2 regions of the Cytobacillus mangrovibacter genome follow, and region 1 is predicted to be linked to the other one. Evidence: predicted binding sites of a transcription regulator. Region 1 holds the regulator's gene; the other holds the start of a gene.
What was found. The regulator Rex, encoded in region 1, represses fermentation and respiration genes when NADH is low (regulators of the CRP and FNR family bind a similar motif). The targets are predictions, from matches to a motif close to TTGTGAAATATTTCACAA.
Positions count from the first base shown of each region.

Region 2: ACFYKT_RS05855 (nitrate/nitrite transporter) is a predicted target of Rex. The motif match lies at 1,923-1,940, and genes of this name have one in related genera.

Region 1 covers NZ_JBIACJ010000016.1:54,189-58,405, forward strand. The annotation lists gene groES (co-chaperone GroES) at 1-225, opposite strand, end outside; gene ACFYKT_RS19890 (CPBP family intramembrane glutamic endopeptidase) at 496-1,227, shown strand; gene ACFYKT_RS19895 (YdiK family protein) at 1,224-1,430, shown strand; gene ACFYKT_RS19900 (redox-sensing transcriptional repressor Rex) at 1,464-2,120, opposite strand; gene moaC (cyclic pyranopterin monophosphate synthase MoaC) at 2,147-2,635, opposite strand; gene ACFYKT_RS19910 (ABC-F family ATP-binding cassette domain-containing protein) at 2,781-4,217, shown strand, end outside.
Region 2 covers NZ_JBIACJ010000002.1:484,455-488,671, reverse strand. The annotation lists gene ACFYKT_RS05860 (hypothetical protein) at 124-480, opposite strand; gene ACFYKT_RS05855 (nitrate/nitrite transporter) at 634-1,830, opposite strand; gene ACFYKT_RS05850 (Crp/Fnr family transcriptional regulator) at 2,055-2,756, shown strand; gene ACFYKT_RS05845 (catalase) at 2,825-4,217, opposite strand, start outside.

The DNA.
Region 1 (4,217 bases):
TTTAACTTCTGTTCCAGCATATTTTGAGAAGATAATGCGGTCGCCGTTAGCAACTTCAAGGGCTACACGCTCACCATTCTCAAGAACGCGGCCTGTACCAACAGCTACAACTTTACCTTCTTGAGGCTTTTCTTTAGCAGTGTCCGGCAAAACGATGCCGCTTGCAGTTTTTTCTTCAGTTTCAACAAGCTCGATAATAATTCGATCACCTAGTGGTTTTAACAAGTGAAACAACCTCCTCAATATATATGTAATATTATTTATTAGCACTCTATCTGTCTGAGTGCTAACACAATTATTATATTAAAGAATATGAATTCTATTTGCAAGAGTGAAGCTCAACTTTTTTGTAAAAAATATTCATGAAAGCTTCTAAATGTATATTGCTATAATAATTAAAATTGGTACTGAAAGCTTCTAATTGAAACATAAACCCTATTATGAGTAAAATAGATGTATATGAACTTGACCAACTTTTACTAAGGAGACAAGATATTGAAAAAGGAATACTGGATTATTCTTATTACTTATATTGCCATGCAATTTTCGAGTATCATTGGAGTTCCACTGCTCGTCTATGCAGGCGATTTGATGGGTAAAAATCTTGAAGATATGCAAATACTTGCGGTAGCCTATTGGATCGTTATTAGCTTCACCATTACAATAATCATCACCTTAGCACTATTGCGAAAAGAGATGAAGTCAGTCCGAGAGCTAAGAGATGCATCATCCATCTCTTCTTCTATCGCTTGGGCAATTGGCGGAGTTTTTCTAGCCTTTTTTGCCCAAACTATTGCAGCAAACATTGAAAACCTGCTTGGAATTGAAATGGGATCTGAAAATACACAAGATATCATGATGCTAATCCAAACTTTCCCAGCCGTTATCATTGTCAGCTCAATCATTGGACCTATACTTGAAGAAATAGTTTTTCGAAAGATCATTTTTGGCGCACTTCATAAACGGTTTAATTTCTTCTTATCTGCTTTATTCAGTTCAATTATTTTTTCACTGGCACATACAGAGGTTGAGCATACCCTTTTATATTCAGCTATGGGCTTTACATTTGCTTTCCTTTATGTCAAAACAAAAAGGATTATCGTTCCTATCTTTGCTCATGTATCCATGAATACATTTGTTGTGATAATCCAATTAAATCAGGACAAAATTGAAAACTGGCTAAAGGAAATGGAGAAACTTCAAGCCTTTATTGGAGGATTACTATGAGAAGAACACCACTTTTTTCTGGCATTATTTACATCATCCTTGGACTCCTTTTTACTTATTTAGCTACTCAAAACATCCAAAGGGAAAATGGCTGGGGCCTATTCACAGTCTTTCTCATTATTATTGCTACCTTTGACCTTGGAAGTGGCCTCCGTATGGTTGCCTTTCATTTCAAGTGGCAAAAGGAACTAAAAAATAAATGAGCCTCCGTATTGGGGCTCATTTTTTATATGCTTTTACTCTTCTTTTTCATCCACAGTCGGATAATGCTTTAAAAAATAGATAAGTGATTGAAGCTCGACAGCTAGGTCAATATGATGAATCCGAATCGTAGACGGAACCGATAATCGGGCTGGGGTGAAATTCAATATTCCATTTACACTCCCCTGAACAATCCGATCGGCAATCGATTGGGCTGCAATGGCGGGAACAGTTAATATCGCTACTTGAATATTATGTTCCTTAATGATCTTCTCCAGATCATCCATATGATAAACCGGGACATCTCCAATGGTTGTGCCGACTTTATTCTTGTCTACATCAAAAGCTACTTCTATTTTTGTATTATTATTTTTGAGAAAATTGTAGTTTAAAAAGGCTGTACCTAGATTTCCTACACCAATAAGCGCTACCTTTGTCAGCTCATCCTGATCCAAAGTCTTCCGAAAAAAGGTCAGAAGATAATTGACATTGTATCCATATCCCTTTTTCCCTAATGCACCAAAGTAGGAGAAATCCCTGCGGATGGTTGCAGAATCAACCTTTACTGCCTCACTTAGCTCTGCAGATGAAACCCTCTGTTTGCCAGAAGAATGTAAATTTTTCAGGAAACGGTAGTACAAAGGGAGCCTTTTTGCAGTTGCTTGCGGAATTTTCACTGTTTCATTCGACATTTTTCATCCACTCTCCCGAAGTTCCATTATATCGTATCTCTTTTATAGTCCCCATTTTTGCCGCCAGTTTTTTCAACTAGATAGGTTTTTCCTATTATCATTCCTTTATCGACTGCTTTACACATATCATAGACAGTTAAGGAGCAAACAGATGCAGCTGTTAGCGCTTCCATCTCTACCCCAGTATTTCCCTTTGTTTTAACAGATGCAGTTATTAACAAAATATATTCCTCTTGATCTATTTTCCAAGAGAAGGAAATATCCACTCCTGTCAGTGGAATTGGATGACACATCGGGATTATTTCCCATGTTTTCTTACATGCCATCACTCCAGCAACCTGAGCAACTGCTAGAACATCTCCCTTTTTCATTTTATTTGAAGTAATTTTTTCGTATATTTCTTTGTTTACGGTAATACTTGAATGAGCAATTGCGGTCCGAACAGTTTCAGGCTTATCACTAACATCGACCATTTTCGCTCTTCCTTCTTGATTAAAATGAGTAAAATCCGTCATATAGAAACACCTCTCAACAAAATGATACACTATTTTTATCCATTTGTATGTACTTTGTGCAATCCTACACTTTCACATAATCATCCATTATTGCCCATCATATATGAATGGGTTACACTTACTCTATACTATAGAGGTGAAGAGAATGATTTTATTACAAGTAAACCAGTTAAACAAAAATTTTGGTGCTGATCCTATTTTATCGAATATAAAGCTAGAAGTACAAACGAGAGACCGAATTGCCCTTGTTGGTCGAAATGGAGCTGGAAAGTCCACGCTGTTAAAGATCATCGCTGGACAAATATCTTATGATTCCGGTGATATTATTAAACCAAAAGACGTAAGAATTGGCTATCTTGCTCAAAATACTGGCTTAGAGTCTGATCGATCCATTTGGGATGAAATGTTGACTGTATTCGAGCATCTTCAAAATCAGGAAAGAGAAATACGCTCGCTAGAGAAACGTATGTCTGACCCAGATGCATTAAGGAATCAGCAAGAATACGAGAGGATTCTATCGGAATATGACAGACGCCAAGTCCAATTTAAAGAAGAAGGCGGTTATCAGTATGAATCAGATATCCGTTCAGTCCTCCATGGATTAAATTTCCATTCTTTCAGTTATGATACGAAAATATCTACTTTAAGCGGCGGACAGAAAACAAGGCTCGCTCTTGGTAAGCTCTTATTAACAAAACCTGATATTTTAATTTTGGACGAGCCTACCAATCATTTAGACATTGATACATTAACATGGTTAGAGCAATACCTGCAGGGATATGATGGAGCCATTCTAATCGTCTCTCATGATCGATATTTTCTAGATAAAGTCGTTTCACAGGTTTACGAGTTGTCCAGACTTTACATCCGTAAATATACTGGAAATTACAGCGCTTATCTTGATCAAAAAGCAGCAAACTTTGAACACGAAATGAAGGAATATGAAAAACAGCAGGAGGAAGTGGCAAAGCTTCAAGATTTTATTCAGCGCAACCTTACACGTGCCTCCACGACGAAAAGAGCTCAAAGCCGAAGAAAACAGCTTGAAAAAATGGAAATGATCGATCGGCCGCTAGGGGATGAAAAATCAGCCTCTTTCGGATTCCAAATTGATAGGCAATCAGGGAATGAAGTGTTGAAGGCTAATTCTATTGCGATTGGTTACCGTGAGGAAGAGATTTCAAACAATATTTCCTTTCGGATCACAAGAGGAGAAAGCATTGCTCTTGTCGGACCAAATGGTGTTGGGAAATCAACATTATTAAAAACAATTATTGACAGATTTTCTCCAATTGCCGGTCATTTTCAGCATGGGTCAAATGTTTTCATCGGATACTATGATCAGGAACAGGCTGAGCTTTCATCGAATAAACGTGTTTTAAATGAACTATGGGATGAATTTCCCTTAAAGCCCGAAAAGGATATCCGGACAGTGTTAGGAAATTTCCTCTTTTCCGGTGATGATGTATTAAAGAATGTCTCCACTTTAAGCGGGGGAGAAAAGGCTAGGCTAGCACTAGCTAAGTTAATGATGCAAAGAGCTAATTTCTTAATTCTGGACGAGCCTACAAACCATCTTGAT
Region 2 (4,217 bases), on a different contig from region 1:
ATTATATTATACCTATTCCGGCAATTTGTTAAGTTTTATATGAAAAAAAATTTAAGACAATAAAAATAGCACCAACTTATATAGAAGGTGCATTAAAGTTTATTTAACCTTGTTTCTTCCTATTTAATATGGATAATTCCCATAAGGGTAATAAGGCGTTGGATAAGGTACAGGTGCTGGATAAGCAGATGGATATGGTGCTGGGTATGGATACGGATACGGGTAACTACCATAGCCAATGCCTGGTGATGCCAACGCTCCTACAGTTAGTCCACCTAACACCCCGCCTAAAAATGGTGCTCCAATACCGCCAAACCCTTGGTTAATTCCGCCATGGTGACCCCCTCCGTGATGTCCTCCTCCATGATTTCCACCATGGTGACCTCCACCATGATTTCCACCATGATGACCTCCACCATGATTTCCGCCGTGGTGACCCCCTCCATGATGCCCGCCGTGATTGTTTCTATGATTCATCATCTTTGATTCATCCCCCCACTTTAATTATTCATTCTCTTGTAATGTATGCAGGATAGATGTCCAATGAATGGGCGAACTTAGTTAGGTTAAAAGCAAACGATGTAACAATTGCCACAAAAAGTAGAGCAATCGTTACATCTATATTAATAAATACTATTGTGATAACTGACTCATGCCATTAAAGGATTGACTCTTAGAAGAATCTAATTTTTCTTGATAATACATCCACATAACAATAATTAAGCTAGCCAATGCTACTTGTGATAATGCCATGAAGCCAATCGCATAATGGCCAGTCAGATTAAATAAGAATGAAAGCATCAGCGGTGGGAAGAACCCGCCTAAACCTCCCATTGCAGAAACAATTCCATTAACAATTCCTGCTTGTTTTGAAAAATACATCGGTACTAATTTAAAGATCGTTCCATTCCCAATGCCTGCACAGAAAGCGATAGTCAAGCATCCGATAGAATAAAACGTTAATGTAGGATTGAATGCCAATAAGATTCCTGATAGAGTTAACCCAGCAAACACAAGCATTAAAATCTTAAAGGAGTTAAACTTATCACCTAGCCAGCCGCCTAATGGACGGACAAAAGTTGCAATCGCAATGAATCCTGCTGTTCGTAATCCGGCATCTACCTTATCCAATTCAAAATGTGCCACGAGGAAATTTGGCAAATAGATTGTAAATGCAACAAATGCACCGAAAGTTAAGAAATAAAACAAGCTTAAACACCATAATTTTTCATTTTTATAAACACTTTTGATTTGATCCTTAAGCGGTGTAACAACTTTTGGTTCATTCTTATCCCCTAAGAAAAAGTTTATTACTGCTACAACTAATACAATAATTAAAAATAGCTGGACAGTTGTTTGCCATCCTATTTGAGTCGCAATCACCGGAGCAGCAAATGTTGTTAGCGCTGTTCCAACATTTCCAACACCATAAATCCCGTTAACAAAGCCATGGCGTTCCTTAGGATAATATTTTGGTAATGATGTAACTCCTACTGAAAACACAGCCCCGCTTATCCCCAAGAATAGTCCGCCTATAAGCAAGTCAGTGAATGAGTTCGAGATACTAATATAGTAGATTGGGAATAACAACAAGATAAAGCTGATTGAAAATAGTTTTCTCGCACCAAAACGATTGGTCCAGTAGCCAATTGGAATTCTTAACACGGAACCGAGTACAACAGGGATGGCTGTTACTAATGCTAATTGATTAGCGGATAATTGGATTTCCTCTTTAATAAATGGCATTAATGCTGACAAAATAACCCATACCATGAAGCCGCCAATTAAACTAAATGTTTGAAGAGGTAATTGTATCGCTTTCGCTTTCATTTGAAAGTTCCCCTTTCGACCCTACCTTTTTCCAAAGCAGGATACTTAAAATCCTTATTTGAGTACATAGTAAAAAAATTGAGGATTTAAAGATGTGAAGAGGTTCACATTTTATTTGATGTTCATAAATTCTTCACAGTTTTGTACAGACCGTTTTCACATCTATCTATGTTAATATATAGTTAACAACACGGATAGATTTATTATTAAAAGGTGGGAAGCATATGGCTCAACCAATGAAACCAACACACTCAATTGAGATAAAAGAACTTCTTCATCTTGCTGATCGTACAATTAAAACGGTTAAAGGCCAGTATTTATTTCAAGAAGGGGAAAAAGCAGAAGAATTATACTTGATTATTTCTGGAAAAATCCAAATAAGCAAGATCACGAAGGATGGACGGGAACTAGCCTTGCGAATATGCAGCGATAATGATCTTTGTGGTGAATTAACTTTATTTACCCATTCACCAAGATACCTTCTAAGCGCTCTTGTCCTTGAAGAGGGTGAAATCGCCGTAATTAAAAGTGAGGTTATTGAAAGGGAACTCTTTCAAAATAGTGCACTCGCATTTGAATTTATGAAATGGATGAGCGACCATTTCCGCAGGACACAAACCAAATTCCGTGACCTTGTACTAAATGGAAAAAAGGGTGCATTATACTCAACAATCATACGTATGACCAATAGCTACGGGATCAAAAAGAGTGACGGCAGCATATTGATTAATCTGCCTTTAACCAACCAGGAGCTTGGCAATTTTTGTGGAACATCAAGAGAAAGTACGAATCGACTTTTAAATGAGTTAAAGCGAGAGGGGATAATCTCCATAAAAAAGGGGAAAATTACCGTTCATGACCTTAAATTTTTGAAGGATGAAATTGGCTGTGAAAACTGTCCTATTGTTTATTGTAGTATAGAATAAAGTACAAATGACACAGATCGTTTATGGTGTTGATTTAGCAAATCACACCATAAACGATCTGCATTTTTTCAAACCAACTTTCGATTCCAAAAGCGATGAGCAGCTATAGCTTTAATAAATTCACTTGTAAACCATTCCATATCATCTGCCATGACCACACCTACGCCATCCCCAATGCCATCCGATTCCAGCCACTGCTTTCCTTCATGCGTGGCACCTAAAGGCTTATAATGGGTAAATGCTTCATATATGAAGTATGCAGCATCTTTATTAAACTTCTTACTATCACTACTGCCCCTGACAATATAAACTGCATCAAACAAAACCGAATCTGTCGTTAAGAAGGTATGGTCAACTGTCAGTTCTATTCCACCAGTACCTCTCACTTTCCCTTGCCTTTCACTTATGATTTCTGCCAACACTCCATTAGCTTTTAATTTTTCCAACACTAATTTCACGTCATGCCCATTAAATCCATTTGTAAGAATAACTGCAACCTTTCGTGTATCTGGCTTTTTCTTAGTATTTTCCTGACTAAGCGCTGGTGAAGTCTTTTTTATATCAGATCCACCACCTTTTGGCGGGACGGCTCCGATATTGATTGCAAATGCTGTTGCCAATTCCAGACTTACATTAGCAAACATATCGACAACTTGCTGCTTTACTGATTCATTTTTCACTTTTCCAAGTTCAAAGCTAAAAGCATCAATAATATGCATTTTTTCGGGTTTGCTCATACTGTTCCAGAATAGCGTAGCTTGTGAGAAGTGATCCTTAAAGCTTTCGCTTCTAGCGCGGATTTTCTTGCCCTCTACCTTTTCCTGATAATGGACATAGCCGCCTTCCTGTTCACTCGCTGTGCTTGGGGTATTTCCAGCTAATGAGTTTCTATGATAATTGACCTTCCCAATATTAATTGTTTGACGTCCATATCCATCACGCTGATTATTGTGGAAGGGACATACCGGTCTGTTAATTGGCAGCTCATGAAAATTCGGTCCGCCAAGACGAATGAGTTGCGTATCAGTATATGAAAATAAACGGGCTTGCAGTAAAGGGTCATTAGTAAAATCAATTCCTGGTACAACATGACCTGGATGAAAGGCAACTTGCTCTGTTTCAGCGAAAAAATTATCGACATTTCGATTTAATGTCATCTTGCCTATCAATTTTACTGGGATATCTTCCTCCGGCCAAAGCTTGGTTGAATCTAAAATATCAAATTCGAACTTAAATTCATCTTCTTCATCGAGGATTTGTACTCCTAATTCGAACTCAGGGTATACCCCTCTTTCAATTTCCTCCCATATTTCACGGCGGTGAAAGTCAGGGTCTTTCCCTGAAATTTTTTGTGCCTCATCCCACACAAGCGAATGAGTCCCAAGAGCTGGCTTCCAATGAAACTTCACGAAATAGGCCTTCCCCATCTCATTCACAAATCGGAAGGTGTGAACGCCAAAC